2 regions of the Cupriavidus sp. HE11 genome follow, and region 2 is predicted to be linked to the other one. Evidence: predicted binding sites of a transcription regulator. Region 2 holds the regulator's gene; the other holds the start of a gene.
What was found. Region 2 encodes HrcA, which represses chaperone genes, less so after heat shock. Its sites were predicted from a motif close to TTAGCACTCNNNNNNNNNGAGTGCTAA; they were not measured.
Positions count from the first base shown of each region.

Region 1: rpoH (RNA polymerase sigma factor RpoH) is a predicted target of HrcA. The motif match lies at 4,049-4,075, and genes of this name have one in related genera.

Region 1 covers NZ_CP184464.1:2,258,678-2,267,207, reverse strand. Annotated here, with positions in the region: gene ACOABP_RS10545 (CmpA/NrtA family ABC transporter substrate-binding protein) at 1-16, shown strand, start outside; gene ntrB (nitrate ABC transporter permease) at 118-987, shown strand; gene ACOABP_RS10535 (ABC transporter ATP-binding protein) at 1,002-1,805, shown strand; gene ybiB (DNA-binding protein YbiB) at 1,879-2,868, shown strand; gene ACOABP_RS10525 (pirin family protein) at 2,918-3,790, opposite strand; gene rpoH (RNA polymerase sigma factor RpoH) at 4,145-5,080, shown strand; gene ACOABP_RS10515 (SCO family protein) at 5,186-5,800, opposite strand; gene cyoE (heme o synthase) at 5,896-6,822, opposite strand; gene ACOABP_RS10505 (COX15/CtaA family protein) at 6,831-7,934, opposite strand; gene ACOABP_RS10500 (SCO family protein) at 8,007-8,530, opposite strand, start outside.
Region 2 covers NZ_CP184464.1:3,028,396-3,036,925, reverse strand. Annotated here, with positions in the region: gene ACOABP_RS14085 (DMT family transporter) at 1-800, opposite strand, end outside; gene ACOABP_RS14080 (DUF1841 family protein) at 893-1,324, shown strand; gene ACOABP_RS14075 (phospholipase A) at 1,454-2,770, shown strand; gene ACOABP_RS14070 (thioredoxin family protein) at 2,852-3,256, opposite strand; gene grpE (nucleotide exchange factor GrpE) at 3,336-3,893, opposite strand; gene ACOABP_RS14060 (hypothetical protein) at 4,182-4,337, shown strand; gene ACOABP_RS14055 (RNA-binding S4 domain-containing protein) at 4,405-4,800, opposite strand; gene hemH (ferrochelatase) at 4,845-5,960, opposite strand; gene hrcA (heat-inducible transcriptional repressor HrcA) at 6,073-7,125, opposite strand; gene ACOABP_RS14040 (NAD kinase) at 7,279-8,196, shown strand; gene recN (DNA repair protein RecN) at 8,241-8,530, shown strand, end outside.

The DNA of each region.
Region 1 (8,530 bases), 770 kb from region 2:
GGCAGGCGCCCTCTGATCCCATACGCGTTGTTCGCGACCTGATCGCCCTTTGGAAAGGAGCCTGCCGTGAATGCCATCGCCCCTGCCGTTACCCCCACTTCTCCGCAAGGAGCCGCCATGGATGCCGATGTCCTCGATACGGAAGCCAAGGAACAGACGCGCCGCCGCGCCCAGGAGCTTGCCGTCCAGGCCAGGCAGGCCGCGCGGCGTGAGGCCGTTGCCGGCTTCGTGCTCAAGTGCGTGCCGCCGCTGGCCGGTTTCGTGCTGTTCCTGCTGGTCTGGCACGGCGTCGCCACGCTGATCCCGGCGCTGCCCACGCCCGGGGCCACATGGAATGCCGCCGTGCCGCTGTTTGCCGATCCGTTCTATCGCAACGGCCCGAACGACCAGGGCATCGGATGGAACGTGCTGGCGTCGCTGGCGCGCGTGGCGGCCGGCTTTGGCCTGGCCGCCGTGATCGGCATCCCGGCCGGCTTCCTGCTGGGGCGCTTCGCGTTCCTGAACGCGATGGCCGCGCCGGTGATCAGCCTGCTGCGTCCGGTGTCGCCGCTGGCGTGGCTGCCCATCGGCCTGCTGCTGTTCAAGGCCGCCAACCCGGCCGCGATCTGGGCCATCTTCATCTGTTCGATCTGGCCGATGGTCATCAATACGGCCGTGGGCGTGACGCGCGTGCCGCAGGACTACCTGAACGTGGCGCGCGTGCTCGATCTGTCCGAATGGAAGATCTTCCGCAGCGTGCTGTTCCCGGCCGTGCTGCCGTACATGCTGACCGGCGTGCGACTGTCGATCGGCACCGCGTGGCTGGTGATCGTGGCCGCCGAGATGCTGACCGGCGGCACCGGCATCGGCTTCTGGCTGTGGGACGAGTGGAACAACCTCAAGGTCGAGCACATCGTCATCGCCATCTTCATCATCGGCGTGGTGGGCCTGGTGCTGGAGCACCTGCTGCTGGCCCTGGCGCGCCGCTTCAGCTACGGCAACGCCTGAACGGAGCCCCTGTCATGGAAAAATTCGTCAGCATCGAAAACGTCGGCCAGACGTTCAAGACGCGCAAGGGCCCGTTCGTGGCGCTACGCGATATCAACCTGTCGATTGCCGAAGGCGAGTTCATCACGCTGATCGGGCATTCGGGCTGCGGCAAGTCCACGCTGCTGAACCTGATCGCCGGCCTGACCACGCCCACCGCCGGCGCGCTGATCTGCGCCGGGCGCGAGATCGCCGGGCCGGGGCCCGAGCGCGCGGTGGTCTTCCAGAACCATTCGCTGCTGCCGTGGCTGACGTGCTTCGAGAACGTCCACCTGGGCGTCGAGCGCGTGTTCGGCGCCACGGAGACCAAGGCGCAACTGAAGGCCCGCACGCACGACACGCTGGCGCTGGTGGGCCTGACCCACGCGGAAGCCAGGTATCCGCACGAGATCTCGGGTGGCATGAAGCAGCGCGTGGGCATTGCCCGGGCACTGGCGATGCAGCCCAAGGTGCTGCTGATGGACGAGCCGTTCGGTGCGCTCGATGCGCTGACCCGTGCCCATCTGCAGGACGAGCTGATCAAGATCGTGGCGCGCACGAAGAGCACCGTGGTCATGGTCACGCACGACGTGGACGAGGCCGTGCTGCTGGCCGACCGCATCGTCATGATGACCAACGGCCCCGCGGCCACCATCGGCGAGATCCTGAACGTCGATATCCCGCGCCCGCGCGACCGCGTGGCGCTGGCCGACGACAGGACCTACCACGCCTGCCGGACGGCCGTGCTGGACTTCCTGTACCGCAAGCAGCGCAACCCCGCGCTGCAGGAGGCGGCTTGAGCCTCCGCGGGACGTTTCGCCGACGGAATCGTGGGCTATCATGAACCCCAACCCCACGATTCCGGCAGTCATCATGACCACTGCAGCAGATTCGCCATTTTCGGCGGCAAAGTACATCAAGGAAATCGGCCGCGGCGTCAACGGCGCCCGCGCGCTGCCGCGTGAAGACGCCCAGGCGCTGTTCGACGCCATGCTGGCGGGCCGCGTTTCCGATATCGAACTGGGCGCCGTGCTGATGGCGTACCGCATCAAGGGCGAGGCCCCGCACGAACTGGCGGGCATGCTGGAGGCCGCGCACCAGCATTGCCAGCCGCTGGCCGCGCCGCCCGACCGGCCCGTGGTGGTCATCCCCAGCTACAACGGCGCGCGCAAGCAGCCCAACCTGGTGCCGTTGCTGGCGATGCTGCTGGCGCGCGATGGCGTGCCGACGCTGGTGCATGGCGTGCGCGCATTCCAGGGCCGCGTCACCAGCCTGGCCCTGTTCGACGCCCTGGGCGTGCCGCTGTGCGCCACCACCCAGGCGGCCCAGGACCAGCTGCGCGCGGCATCGAACCCGCTGGCCGTGCTGCCCATCGACGTGCTTTCGCCCGCGCTGTCCGCGCTGCTCGACAAGCGCGCCATCATCGGCCTGCGCAATTCGTCGCACACGATCGTGAAGATGCTGCAGCCGGTGGGCGCGCACACGCCGGCCGATGCTTTGCGCCTGTACAGCTACACCCACCCCGAGTACCGCGAAACGCTGACCGACTATTTCTCGCATGAACCGGCCAACGTGCTGCTGGGCCGGGGCACCGAGGGCGAGGTCGTGGCCGATGCCCGCCGCAGCACGCGCATCGACTGGCTGCACGACGGCCATCAGCGCACGATGGTAGACCCGGTGGGCGGTTCCATCGCCGAAGTGCCGGCGCTGCCGGCCGGTACCGACGTGGCCGACACCGCGGCCTGGATCCGCAAGGTGCTCGACGGCGCGGAGCCGGTGCCTGCGCCCATCGCCACCCAGATCGCCACGATCAAGGATTGCCTGCAGCAGGCCACGCGCGTGGCCTGGGCCAGCCCGGTCTGACCGGCTGCCGGTGTGGGGCGGCCGGCATGCGTCGGCCCCGCCGGGCTGCCTAGCGCCGTACCGGCAACGGGATGCGCTCGGTTTCGCCGGGCACGTGCGGGAACTTGTCGTCCTGCCAGCGCTGGCTGGCTTCCTCGATGGCTTCCTTGCTGCTGGCCACGAAGTTCCAGAAGATGAAGCGGCGGCCGTCGGCCGGGTCGCCGCCCAGCAGCATCACGCGCGACGGCATGGTGGCGGTGATCGTCACCGGCTCGCCCGGCGTCAGCACCACCAGGTGCTCGGCCGGCAGGGTCTCGCCATCCATTTCCAGGTTGCCGTCCACGGGATAGACGCCGCGCTGCACATGTTCCGCCGGGATCACCAGGCTGGCGCCAGCATCCATCTCGATTGCCACGTAGAGCGTGCGGCTGTACACGCGCACCGGCGATTCGGCGCCGAACGCATCGCCGGCAATCACCGTCATCCGCACGCCGGGCAGTTCCAGCTTGGGCAGCGTGGCGCCCGGATGGTGGTGGAACGATGGCGGATCGTTCTCATGGGCCAGCGGCAGGGCCACCCAGGTCTGGATGCCGTGCAGGCGCGGGCCAGCCTCGCGGGCGGCGTCCGGCGAGCGTTCCGAATGGACGATGCCTGTACCGGCCGTCATCCAGTTCACGTCACCCGGCCGGATCACCTGCTCGCTGCCCAGGCTGTCGCGGTGCATGATCTCGCCCTCGAAGAGGTACGTTACGGTAGCCAGGCCGATATGTGGATGTTGGCGCACATCCATACCCTGCCCCGGCGCCATCTCCACCGGGCCCATGTGATCGAAGAAAATGAACGGCCCCACGGTCTGGGTCGTGGCGGCGGGCAGCAGGCGGCGTACGGTGAACTCGCCGATGTCCCGCACATGCGGCTTCAGCAAGTGTTCGATAGCAGACATGGAAACCTCTCCAATGAATGGTGCAATGCGGCTGGAAAACAACTTCAGTGTAGCGAATCCCGCAATTCACCATCCCGAAATTGCAGTGAATTCATCGGAAACCGATTGACCAGCGCCTTCTCTAATATCCCTGTCGGGAGAACGCTGGCCCGCCAGGCCTTGTGGATCCTGGGACCGGGCCGGACACGCCCACCGCTCAACACTATCGGAAGATCGATAGCGATGTGACGGAACTATCAACCCCATAGACCCTCTAACTTAGCACTCGTCCGGTTCGAGTGCTAATATGCGTTGCAATGCGGTGTCCTTCCAGGACACACCGGCAACCCACCGCCGGATGCGAAAGGAGTCATAGTGAACGCAGTCCTGTCTGCCGATCAAACCCAAGTTTCTCGCCGTCTGCCGACGGCGCCCCAGAGTGCCGCCGCGAACAGCCTTGCGCTGACGTTTCCGGGCACGCTGGGCAATCTGGAAAGCTATATCCAGGCGGTCCATCGCATTCCGATGCTCACCCCCGAGGAAGAGCTGAGCCTGGCCCGCGACCTGCGCGACAACGAATCCGTCGATGCCGCCCGCCGCATGGTGATGTCGCACCTGCGCCTGGTCGTGTCGATTGCCCGCCAGTACCTTGGCTACGGCCTGCCGCACGCCGACCTGATCCAGGAAGGCAATATCGGCCTGATGAAGGCCGTGAAGCGCTTCGACCCCGAGCAGGGCGTGCGACTGGTGTCGTACGCGATGCACTGGATCAAGGCCGAGATCCACGAATACGTGCTGAAGAACTGGCGCATGGTCAAGGTGGCCACCACCAAGGCCCAGCGCAAGCTGTTCTTCAACCTGCGCAGCCACAAGCAGGGTGCGCATACCTTCACGCCCGAGCAGATCGCGGCCGTTGCGCGCGAACTGAACGTGAAGCCCGAGGAAGTGATGGAAATGGAAACCCGCATGTCGGGTGGCGATCTGGCGCTGGAAGGCCAGGTCGACGATGGCGAGGAAGAATTCGCCCCCATCGCCTACCTTGCGGACAACCACAACGAGCCGACCAAGGTCATCGAGGCCAAGCACAACGACCGCCTGCAGGTCGAAGGCCTGGAAGAGGCGCTGGGCAAGCTCGACCCGCGCAGCCGCCGCATCATCGAAGCGCGCTGGCTGGATGTCAACGACGACGGCTCGGGCGGCTCCACGCTGCATGAGCTGGCCGACGAATTCGGCGTGTCGGCCGAGCGCATCCGCCAGATCGAGGCGGCCGCGATGAAGAAGATGAAGGGTGCGCTGGCGGCATTTGCCTGATCCACGTTCCCGCGGCAACGCGAAATGCAAAAGGCCGGTCGATTGACCGGCCTTTTTGTTTGCCAGAGACGCCCGGCATCACCGCCAGCCGCCCGCCGGCGTCCGTCAGGACATCAGTGCCTTCAGGTCGTGGGCAATCGGCTCCGGGCCCTGGCCGTGGCGGATAAACAGCCGCAGCTGGCCGTTCTGGTCGAACACATAGCTGCCGGCCGAGTGGTCCATCGTGTAGTTGTTTGGCGACGAACCCGGCACCTTGGCGTAGTACACCTTGAAGTCCTTGGTCACCTGCTTGAGCGCAGCCTCGTCGGCCGGGCGCAGGCCCAGGAAGCGTGCGTCGAACGCCGGCACATACTGGCCCAGCAGCGCACCGGTATCGCGATCCGGATCCACCGTCACGAACAGCACCTGCACCTTGTCGGCATCGGGGCCCAGCTGCTCCATCACCTGCTTGAGCTCGACCATCGTGGTCGGGCAGACGTCCGGGCAATGCGTGTAGCCGAAGAACATCAGCACCACCTTGCCCTTGAAGTCGCCCAGCGTGCGGGTCTTGCCCGTGGGGTCCTGCAGGGCAAAGTCCTTGCCGAAATCACTGGCGCCCGAGATATCGACGTTCTTGAACGACGGCTTCGGCTGCCCGCAGGCGGCCAGGAGCGCGGTGCAAAGGGCGAGCAGGCAAAGGCGACGGAATGTGGCGAAAAAGCCAGGTGCGAGATTCGGCATGCGTCGGAGCGATGGGAAGCAAGATACGCCCGGAAGTATCGCCGATCACGCCGGCCGTGACCTCCGGGCGCGGCAAGATGCCGCAGGCAGACCGATCAGACCTGCGGCACGAACTTGAAGTAGTGATCCACCAGCAGCGCCGCAAACAGCAGCGACAGGTACAGGATCGAATAGCGGAAGGTGCGTTGCGCGAGCTGGTCCGAGTAGTTGCGGAACAGCTTCCAGGCGTAGCCCAGGAACACCAGGCCCAGACCCAGCGCGGCGGCCAGGTAGATGACGCCACTCATGCCATAGACGAACGGCAGCAGCGTGGCCGCGATCATCACCAGCGTGTACAGCAGGATATGCAGCAGCGTATAGCGCTCGCCGTGGGTGATTGGCAGCATCGGCAGGCCGGACTTGGCATAGTCGGCCCGGCGATACAGCGCCAGCGCCCAGAAGTGCGGCGGCGTCCACGTGAAGATGATCAGCACCAGAAACCAGGCCTCGGCCGGCACGGTACCCGCCACGGCGGCCCAGCCCAGCGCGGGCGGCATGGCGCCCGACAGCCCGCCGATCACGATGTTCTGCGGCGTGGCCGGCTTCAGCAGGATCGTGTAGACCACTGCGTAGCCCAGGAACGTGGCGAAGGTCAGCCACATCGTCAGGTCGTTGGCAAATACGTGCAGCAGCCACATGCCGGCGCCGCCCAGGATGGCCGAGAAGATCAGCGTCTGCGTGGTGGTGATCTCGCCGGTGGCCGACGGGCGCCAGGCCGTGCGGCGCATCAGCGCGTCGATCTTCTGTTCCACCAGGCAGTTGATGGCAAAGGCCGCGCCGGCCAGCAGCCAGATACCGGCGGCACCGCCGATCAGCACTGACCAGGGCACCATGTCCGGCGTAGCCAGGAACATGCCGATGACGGAGCAGAACACGGCCAGCTGCGTCACGCGCGGCTTGGTCAGGGCGGCATATTGACGGGCCAGGTGACGAATCCGGCCCACGGAAGAGTGGGGGTGGGTAGCGGTAACCACGGGGGGCATCTTGTCCTTCATGTGGCGCGCGCCGCAATTGCGGATTGGGCGGCGGCGCCTGCGGAGCGGGTCGCGAGGCCGATATTGTAGTTGAGACGGAGCAACAGCATCAGCAACAGGGCTGCTCCGCCGTTATGTGCCACCGCCGCCACCAGCGGCCAGTCGAACACGATGTTGGACATGCCGGTGGCAAGTTGTAGCGCCAGCACGGCCAGCAGCCACTTGCCGTGGCGCGCCAGCCCTTCCAGCCTGCGCGCCCGCAGCCCGAACCACAGCAGGTAGCCCAGCACCACGAACGCAAAGCCGCGATGCACCCAGTGGATGGCCACCAGCGCGGCGTGCGGGATGTAGTCGCCATCGGCCGTCATGCCCAGCTGGCGCCACAGCGTGAAGCCGTGGCGGAAGTCCATCTCGGGCACCAGCTGGCCGTTGCAGAGCGGGAAATCGGTACAGGCCAGCACCGCGTAGTTGGTGCTGACCCAGCCGCCCAGGAAAATCTGGATCACCAGCAGCACGATCGCCAGCAACCCCGCCCAGCGCAGCGATGCGGCCTGCGGTGCCACGCCATGCGGGCGGTCGTTGCGCGAGCCCAGCCAGATCAGCGACGCCAGCAGCAGCATGGCGAGCATCAGGTGCGTGACCACGATGATCGGCTGCAGCTTCATGGTGACCGTGAGCATGCCGAAGGCGCCCTGCACGCAGACCAGCACGAACACCCCCGTGGCAAACCAGGGCGACTGCCTCAGTTCACGCCGCTTTACCCACGCCAGCACCATCAGCGAGATGATCAGCACGCCCACCGCCATGGCGAAATAGCGATGGATCATCTCGATCCAGGCCTTGACCAGCGTTACCGGGCCGCTTGGCAGTGCCGTCTCGGCGGCGCGGATCGGCTCCATCGCCGCGTGCGGGTTCGAATGTCCATAGCAACCGGGCCAGTCCGGGCAGCCCAGGCCAGAGTCGGTCAGCCGCGTGAAGCTGCCGAACATGATCAGGTCCAGCGTCAGGAACGCCGTGATCCACACGAGCTTGCGATATTTGTCACGGCTGCCGCGCACCATCACATAGGACAGTGGCAGCAGGGCGATCAGGATGCCGATGATGGCGAGCTGAAGCAGCATTTCGGTACAGCCGGTAATTCAATGAAAAACGATCAGGTCAGATCGGTTGGCGCATCAGGTACGTCAGGCGCGTCAGCCGATGCGGGAATACTTGAGCAGCTTCTTGAGGTCGCTGCTCACCTTCTTGGGGTCGGGATCCTTCGGCCAGCGCATCATCAGGTTGCCGAGCGGGTCGACCAGGAAAATCGTGTCCTCGACGCGGCTGCCTTCCTGGGCCGGCAGCCATTGCGCGATGGCCGCATGGTCCATGCGCAGGAAGCGCACGCCTGCATACGGTTCGTTGTAGGCGGTAGATAGCCGATCGTCCACTTTACCGGCATCCTGGATCAGCCAGACCGGCACGATCCGCTCGCGGTCCTCGCCCTGCCCCGCGCGGATCTGGCGCATGGTGAACAGCTTGCGCGCGCAGGCCTCGTCACAGGCGGAAGGATCGGTCATCAGCATCAGCCACTTGCCGCGCATCGACGTCAGCGGCACCGCCTCGCCGCGCTCGTTCACCAGTTCCGCCGCCGGCATCGGGCGCTGCGGGTCCACCAGCGAACCATAGTTGGTGCTGCCGCCCGTCGGCTTGATCACGTAGTAGGTGAAATACGAGA
Region 2 (8,530 bases):
ACCACGGTTACCACCGGCTCCAGCGTCGACAGCATCGACGCCTTCGAGGCCCCCAGCCGCTGCAGGCCGGCAAAGAACGTCAGGATGGCCAATACCGTCGACACCAGCGCAATGGCCACCAGCGCCAGCCAGCCGCCGGCCGTGGACGGAAACTGGGGCGGCACGCCCGCGCTGGTGCGCAGGATGCCGACCGTCACATAGACCAGTGCGGCGGCCGAACAGATCACCGTGGTGGTGGCAATGGCATTGACGCCCGCCGTCACCCTGGCCCCCACCACGATATAGACCGAATAGATCACGGCGGCCGCCACGCCCAGCGCGATGCCCAGTGGCTCGCCCTCGCCGCCGCCGACGGTCAGGCCCGCACCGACCGAACAGAGCACCAGCGCGATCACGGCCGGCGTGGTCAGCCGTTCCTTGAGGAAGACGGCGGCCAGGATCGTCACGAACAGCGGATACAGATAGAGCAGCAACGCCACGAGGCTGGCCTGCGCGTGGTTCAGCGCAGTGAAGAAGCAGTACGACTGGCCGACATAGCCGATGCCGCCCATCGCCGCCAGCGCCAGCACGCGCCGCAGCGGCGGCAGTGCGATGCCGCGCGTACGCATGACGAACGCCATGGCGATGGCCGCCACCACGAAGCGCACGGCCAGCAGGCCATAGACATCGGCCCCCGCCGCATAGGCAAACCGCGCAAAGATTGCCATGGCGCCAAAGGCACTGGCCGACAGCGCGATCAGCAGCACGCCTGCGAGCTTGTCGCGGGCGTGGCCCAGGGTGCCGGTGGCAGAGGCGGTCATGGGGGACGAAAGGGATCCGAAAGCTCGCATTCTACTCACGCGGGCGGCCGCCCCGGCAGCATTCGGACCGCTGCACTACAATAGCGGCCATCATGTTCAATCCCTCAAGAGAAGAAGTCCGCCGTTTCTTCTGCGAAGCCTGGCAGAAGCGCGTCGCGGGCAATGTCCTCACGCCGCTCGAGGCGATCGCGGTCGACTGGATCGACCAGCATCCCGAATATCACGACCAGCTGGACGATACCGAAGGTGCCGTCGCACGCGACTACACGCCCGAAGGCGGCCAGACCAATCCGTTCCTGCACCTGGCCATGCACCTGTCGATTTCCGAACAGGTGTCGATCGACCAGCCGCCCGGCATCCGTGCCGCATACGAGGCACTGAGCCGCCGGCTCGACTCGCCGCACGCCGCCCAGCACGAGATCATGGAAGCACTTGGCCAGATGCTCTGGAATGCCCAGCGCAACGGCATGCCGCCTGACGGACAGGCCTACGTGGACGACATCAAGCGCCGCGCGGCGGGCTGAGCGCGTCCGACAGACACCGACAAGAGCATCGCGCGCCGCATGCTAATCTCATGCGGTCGCAACTCTTGTCATGCCCGCACCACCTGACCCTTGTCGGTTGCGCCTTCCGGTGCGGCGTGCCGTTGTCCCATGCCTTTCAACCTCCCCGTGCGGGCCGCTCGACGGCCCGCCGTTGCCTGGCCTGTGTCTGCGCGCGTGTCGACGCTGGTTTGCGCGCTCACCATGGCGGGCGCCGTGCTGATGCCGATGGCGGCGCACGGCGCCGTGGCGCTGCTGCAGCCGCCGCGCCAGGTCGATGGCACCCGGCCGCTCACGCTGACGTTGCTGGTCAGTGCCGATGCGGCGACACGCCGCTACGCCGTGCCCGAATCGCTGCAGGTGACCGCGTCGGGCGACCTGGCCGCACCGATCCGCATCGACCTGAAGCGCGTGGGCAGCGGGCCGGCCGTGCTGAACCTGCATCCCGGCGAAAACCGCACCATCACCTATAGCGCCGAATGGCCGGCCGACCTGCGCGGCCAGGTGCGCCTGGACGTCACCGGCATCGACGCCGCGCCGGTGCTGGTCACGCTCAATCGTGCGCCTGTGCCGGGCGAAATCGCACCGGCATCGCCCACATCGCCCGCAGTGGCCGCCACGCCTGCCGCTTCGCCCCCCGAGGCAAAACCGCCGGTCACGCCCATCGTCACGGCAGACAACAACGCTCCGGCGCCCGCCCCGGCGGACCTTCGCGACGCCCAGCGCCTGTCGTTCAACGAGCCGATGTACATCATGTTCGGTGCGCACGATGGCGCCAACGCCAAGTTCCAGATCAGCTTCAAGTACCGGATCTTCGAAGGCAAGGATCCGAATTCGAAGTCGGTGCTGGACAACCTCTACTTCGCCTACACACAGTTCTCGCTGTGGGACCTGGCCGGCGACTCGCGCCCATTCAAGGACACCAACTACCGGCCCAGCCTGTACTACTACCTGTCGGACACGGGCGTGAAGAACAGCGTGCTCAGCCGCCTGTCGGTAGCCACCGGTTTCGAACACGAATCGAACGGCAAGTCCGGCGACGAATCGCGCGGGGTCAACACGCTGTTCGTGAAACCGACGATGTACTTTGGCGACCAGACCGATTGGCACTGGCGCGTGGCGCCCAAGCTCTACGCCTACCTGGGCAAGAGCGACAACGAGGACATCGCGCACTATCGCGGCTACATGGACCTGAACATCGCCTACGGCAAGGCCGATTCCTGGGAACTGGCCGCCACCCTGCGCAAGGGCACGCGCAAGGGCTATGGCAGCGTCGACACGCAACTGACCTACCCGCTGGCGCGGTTGCTGCCCGGCACGGCCGGCTTCCTGATGGCAGGCTTCTTCTACGGCTACGGCGAGAGCCTGCTCTACTACAACCAGAAGACGCCGTGGCAGTTCCGCATCGGCTACGCGCTGTCCCGCTGATGGCGCGGGCCCCGGGCCAGCCCATCGGCCGCCCCATCGGCCAGCCAGTCAGGCAGCCCATCAGCCAATCAGCCGGCCCAATCAGCCAGCCAGCGGCTTGCCTTCGGCCTTGAGCCGCGCATTGCCGACCGCCGCCGCGAACTGGCCGTAGCCATGCCAGCCGGTGGCGCGCCCGAGCTTCTTGCCCTTGTGGAAGAACATGAACACGGGAATGCCGTGCAGGCCGAAGCGGCGGCCCAGTTCCGGATGCGCGTAGACGTTGGTGTGCAACCAGCGCAGGTTCAGCACACGCAGCTTGTCGGGATCGGCCAGGATGGCCTTCTTCGCCATCTCGCAATTGAAGCAGTCCACGCCCCAGAAGAAGACGCAGACCAGGTCGTCGCCAGCGGCCGCGATGGCGGCATCGATGGTGTCGGGGCCCACCGGCTGCATGGCGAGCGCCTCGAAGGCGCGGTGATCGAGGTGGGGTTCTTGCGCGTCGGACATCGACGGAGCCTCCGGAAACAGCAACGCCCGGAGACCTTGCGGCCACCGGGCGTCTTTCAATCCGTTACATCGAAACGGGTCAGCGCGGCGCCGAGACGGTCACCAGCGCCGGACGCAGCACGCGGTCGGCAATCGTGTAGCCACGTTGCAGTACCGAAACCACCGTGTTCGGTTCCTGCTCGGACGGCACCATCGAGATAGCCTGGTGGCGATGCGGATCGAACTTCTCGCCGACCGGGTTGACCTCGACGATCTTGCCGCGCTCGAAGGCAGCACCCAGCTGACGTGCCGTAAGCTCCACACCTTCGCGCAGCTTGGCCAGGTCGCCGGTGTTGTCGGCCAATGCAGCCTGCAGGCTGTCCATCACCGGCACGAGGTTGTCGGCAAAGTTTTCAATGGCGAACTTGTGGGCCTTGGCGACTTCGTCCTGCGAGCGGCGGCGGATGTTCTCGCCTTCGGCCGTGGCGCGCATGAACAGGTCATAGGTTTCCTTGACCTTGGCTTCCAGCTCGGCCACCTGCTGGGTCAGGCGAGCAACATCGTCGGCACCGGCGGCGGCAGCCTCGGGCGCCGGCGCTGCGGCGGCGTTGGCCACCTGCTGCGTGTTCGTATCTGGCGTCTGATTCTGTTCTTCCATGTCGATTCGTATCAAAAATGCAAAACCGCAGCCCGCGCTGACTGCGGACCGAGGGGTGGATCGGATGCCAATCGGCAAGTCTAGCCGCACATGGCGCCGCGCTTCCAGTTTTTCAAGTGTGCGGGTTCAGAGACCCCGAAATACGCCGTTACAAAGGCCTGTTTCATGCAATCTGGTGTTCATTGATTTGCTGCAACGCAAACACTAAGATTCAATACAGGAAAAAATGACAAAAATAACGGGAGCAAAAAGGTGGATCAATTTGGTGCATCTTTAGGACGCTTCACCATGCACAAGCTACCAGTCGTGACGTTCTGCCTGGTCGCCGTCCTGTCGGCGATGACGGCCTTTATCTGTCTGTCCGAAGCGGTGGCGCCGCGCGACACCGAGTATGGCAGCGGCAAGGCCGTGTTCAAGCATTACCTCGTGCAGTACGTCCGCTGACTTCCCCTTCCGCGCGATCCGGCTGCGGCAGCCATGCCGTGGCGGGATTCCTGCCATTTCCGATTCCCTATCCTCTGAAATTGTCGATCCGGCGCCGGTCGCGCTTGGTCGGACGCCCCTGCAGTTCGGCGGTCGGCTCGGGCTGCATGCGCCGCCGGTCTGACTCCGCCTGGCGCCGGGACTGGCTTTCCGGCGTTTCCTCGTAGGTACTCTGGGCAATGGGGGCCGCGCCGCGCGACGCCGGCACGCCCTTGACCATCACTTCCCAGCGCTGCTGGTGGGCTTCCAGCACCACCGTATCGCCAGGCTTCACTTCCCGCGAATTCTTGACCGGCTGGCCATTCACCGTCACCCGGCCGCGCTCCACCGCATCGGCCGCCAGCGAGCGCGTCTTGAAGAACCGCGCGCACCACAGCCACTTGTCGATGCGCATCCGCGCACCTGCCTCAAAATCCACTTGCATCGTCAAATCCTTCCCGACTCCCTTGCTGCCCGCCCTGCCATCGCTCAGGCCGCCGCGCCGCGCGTCTGGGCACGGCTGCGGCGCGCCTCCAGTTCGTGCGGATGTGGCACGCCCAGCGGCCAGCCTTGCAGATGTTGCAGGGCAATGTCGGCCAAACCGGCGATCCAGGGCTCGGAATCATTCATGCATGGAATGAAATGGAAATCCTGGCCGCCCGCCACCCGGAACTCGCTTTGCCCTTCCATCGCAATTTCCTCAAGCGTTTCGATGCAATCGGCCGGAAAGCCAGGACAGAACACATCCACGCGCTGCGTCCCGACCTTGCCGAGTTCCGTCAGCGTCGGCGCCGTATAGGGCTGCAGCCATTCGGCCTTGCCAAAGCGCGACTGGAACGTCACCTGATATTGGCCCGGTTGCAGGCCCAGCGCCTCGCCGAGCAGCCGGCCCGTCTTCAGGCATTCGCAATGATAGGGATCGCCCAGGTCCAGCAACCGGCGCGGCAGGCCGTGGAACGACAGGATCAGCTTGTCGCCACGCGCGAAGTCCGGCACCCCGTGGTGCGTCCAGTACGCCCGAACTTGGGCGTCCAGTGCCGCGATATAGGCCGGATGATCATGAAAGTGCTTGATCAACCGCAATTCCGGCTGGTTGCGCCAGCCGCCCAGTACCCGGAACAGCTCGTCGAAGGCGGTGGCCGTGGTGGTGCCCGAGAACTGCGGATAGAGCGGCAGCACCAGGATCTGCTCGGTGCCCTGCCGGCGCAGCGCTTCCATGACCGAGCCGATCGACGGATTGCCGTAGCGCATGGCGCAGGCCACGGTCACGTCATGCCCCAGCTTCTGCATCAGCAGTTGCAGCGCATGCGCCTGGCGCTCGGTGTGGACCAGTAGCGGCGATCCGGTCATATGCGCCTCGCGCAGCCAGATCGACTCGTATTTCATGGCCGACGCCCGCGAACGGAACGGCAGGATTAGCCCATGCAGGATAGGCAGCCAGGCCAGGCGCGGGATTTCCACCACGCGCGGATCGGACAGGAACGCCTTCAGGTAGCGGCCCACCGCCTTGGGCGTGGGGGCATCGGGGGTGCCGAGGTTGATCAGCAGGATCGCGGTGCGCGGCGGCTGGCCGTGCTGGTATGCCGGTTCAGGCGAAAACGTCATGGGGTTTCGGTTTCTGATGCCGGGGCGCTGGCAATCGGGAATTCGGTCTGGAAAGTGGAATGGTAGCCGGCCGGCGGTGTCCGGCCCGTAGAGGACAGACACCGGCACCGCATCAGGAGTTCTGGCTCAGCGCGCTGGACAGCAGCCTGGCCGTGATGTCGACGATCGGGATCACCCGCTCGTAGGCCATGCGGGTCGGGCCGATCACGCCCAGCGTGCCAACGATCTGGCCATCCACCTCGTAGGGCGCCGTGATGACGGCCATGTCTTCCAGCGGCACGAGCTGGCTCTCGCCGCCAATGAAGATCTGCACGCCCTGGGCGTGGCTGGACACGTCCAGCAGCTGCAGCAGACTGGTCTTGTGCTCGAACACGTCGAAGAGCCGGCGCAGCTTGTCCATGCTCGACGACAGGTCTTCCACTTCCAGCAGGCGGCGTTCGCCCGAGATGAACACCTGCTCGACGTTGTCCTCGGCCATGGCGTTGCTGCCGGCCTCCACCGCCGCCTGCATCAGCGACGACATGTCGCGCCGAAGCGCCTGCAGTTCACCACGCAGGTGGTCGCGCACGGCGTTGAAGCTCATGCCTGCATAGTGGGTGTTGAAGAAGTTGGCGGCCTCGATCAGCTGGGCCGGCGTATAGGACAGCTCGGTCTGGATGATGCGGTTCTGCACGTCGCCTTCGGGGCTGACGATGATCAGCAGGATGCGCTTGTCCGACAGCCGCATGAATTCCACCTGCCGGAACGCCTGGGCGCGCCGTGGCGTCATCACCACGCCGGCAAAGCGCGACAGGTTCGACAGCGTATGGGCGGCCGCCGTGATCATGCGCTGCGGGCCCAGCTGCTGGCTTGCCATCTGGCCCTGGATCTGGTCCTTCAGGTCGGCCAGCTCGGCGCTCAGGCCCGGCGGGCCTTCCAGCGGGCGCGCGGTCAGCATGGTGTCGACGAACAGCCGGTAGCCACGGGGCGTGGGAATGCGGCCTGCCGACGTATGCGGGCTGGCAATGAATCCCATTTCCTCGAGGTCCGACATCACATTGCGGATGGTGGCCGGCGACAGGTCCAGACCCGAGTACTTCGACAGGGTCCGCGAGCCCACGGGCTGCCCTTCGGCGATGTAGCGCTCGATCAGGGTCTTGAGCAGCGTTTTAGAACGTTCGTCCATGATGCTGGGGATTTTAATCAAAACTGGCCCGTTCGGGCGCCGCCGCACGTGTTTGACCCGACGATTGGTGCGGGCGACGGGTGCGCCGGGCGCCTTTCCGGCGGCGCCGGGCCGAAGCTGGCAATGGTCATGCCGGTATGTTCTAATCCCGCCATGTCTGCCCCCTCAAAGCCCAGCGCCGCGCGCGCTCCGTTCAAGACTGTCGCCCTGGTGGGCAGGCACTCGACCGCCGGTATCGAAGGCCCGCTGGAGGAACTTGCGTCCTGCATATCCCGCAACGGCCAGGATGTGGTGTTCGAGCGCGAGACGGCCATGGCGACGGGGCTGACCGGCTACCCGGTGCTGAGCCCCGAGGAAATCGGCCGCGAGGCCGACGTGGCCGTGGTGCTGGGGGGCGATGGCACGCTGCTGGGCCTGGCCCGCCAGCTGGCCGGCCACAACGTGCCGGTGATCGGCGTCAATCACGGCCGGCTGGGCTTCATGACCGACATCCCGCTCGAGGACGTCACCCGGACACTGCCCGAAATGCTGGCCGGCCGCTACGAGGCCGAATCGCGCATGCTGCTGGAATCGCGCGTGATCCGCGACGATGCCGTCATTTTCTCGGCGCTGGCGTTCAATGACGTGGTGGTGAACCGGTCGGGCATCTCGGGCATGGTCGAACTGGCCGTCTCGGTCGACGGCTATTTCATGTACAACCAGCGTTCGGACGGCCTGATCGTGTCCACGCCCACCGGCTCCACCGCCTATGCGCTGGCCGCGGGCGGCCCGATCCTGCATCCCACGCTGTCGGGGCTGGTGCTGGTGCCGATTGCCCCGCATGCGCTGTCGAACCGGCCGATCGTGCTGCCGCACGATGCCGAGGTCACGATCGAGGTGGCCAGTGCGCGCGATGTCAGCGTCAACTTCGACATGCAGTCGCTGGCGTCGCTGCTGCCGGGCGACCGGATCGTCGTGCGGCGCTCGGCCAAGACCGTCAACCTGCTGCACCCGCTGGGCTACAACTACTACGCCACGCTGCGCAAGAAGCTGCACTGGCACGAGTACCCGACCGAAGACAACCGGCTCTGAGCCTGCCCTTCCCCGTTTCCGCCTGACGCCACCTACCGCTCAAGATGCTGCGCAGCCTGTCCATCCGCGATTTCGTCATCGTCGATACGCTCGACCTCGACTTCTCGGCCGGCTTCACCGTGTTCACCGGCGAAACCGGCGCCGGCAAGTCGATCCTGATCGATGCGCTGGCGCTGGTGCTGGGCGAGCGCGCCGATGCCGGCGTGGTCCGTGAAGGCGCGGCCCGCGCCAGCATCAGCGCCACTTTCCTGACGCATCCCGCGCTGGACGCCTGGCTGGCGGAGCGCGAACTCGCCGGCGACGACGATACCGTGCTGCTGCGCCGCACCGTCGA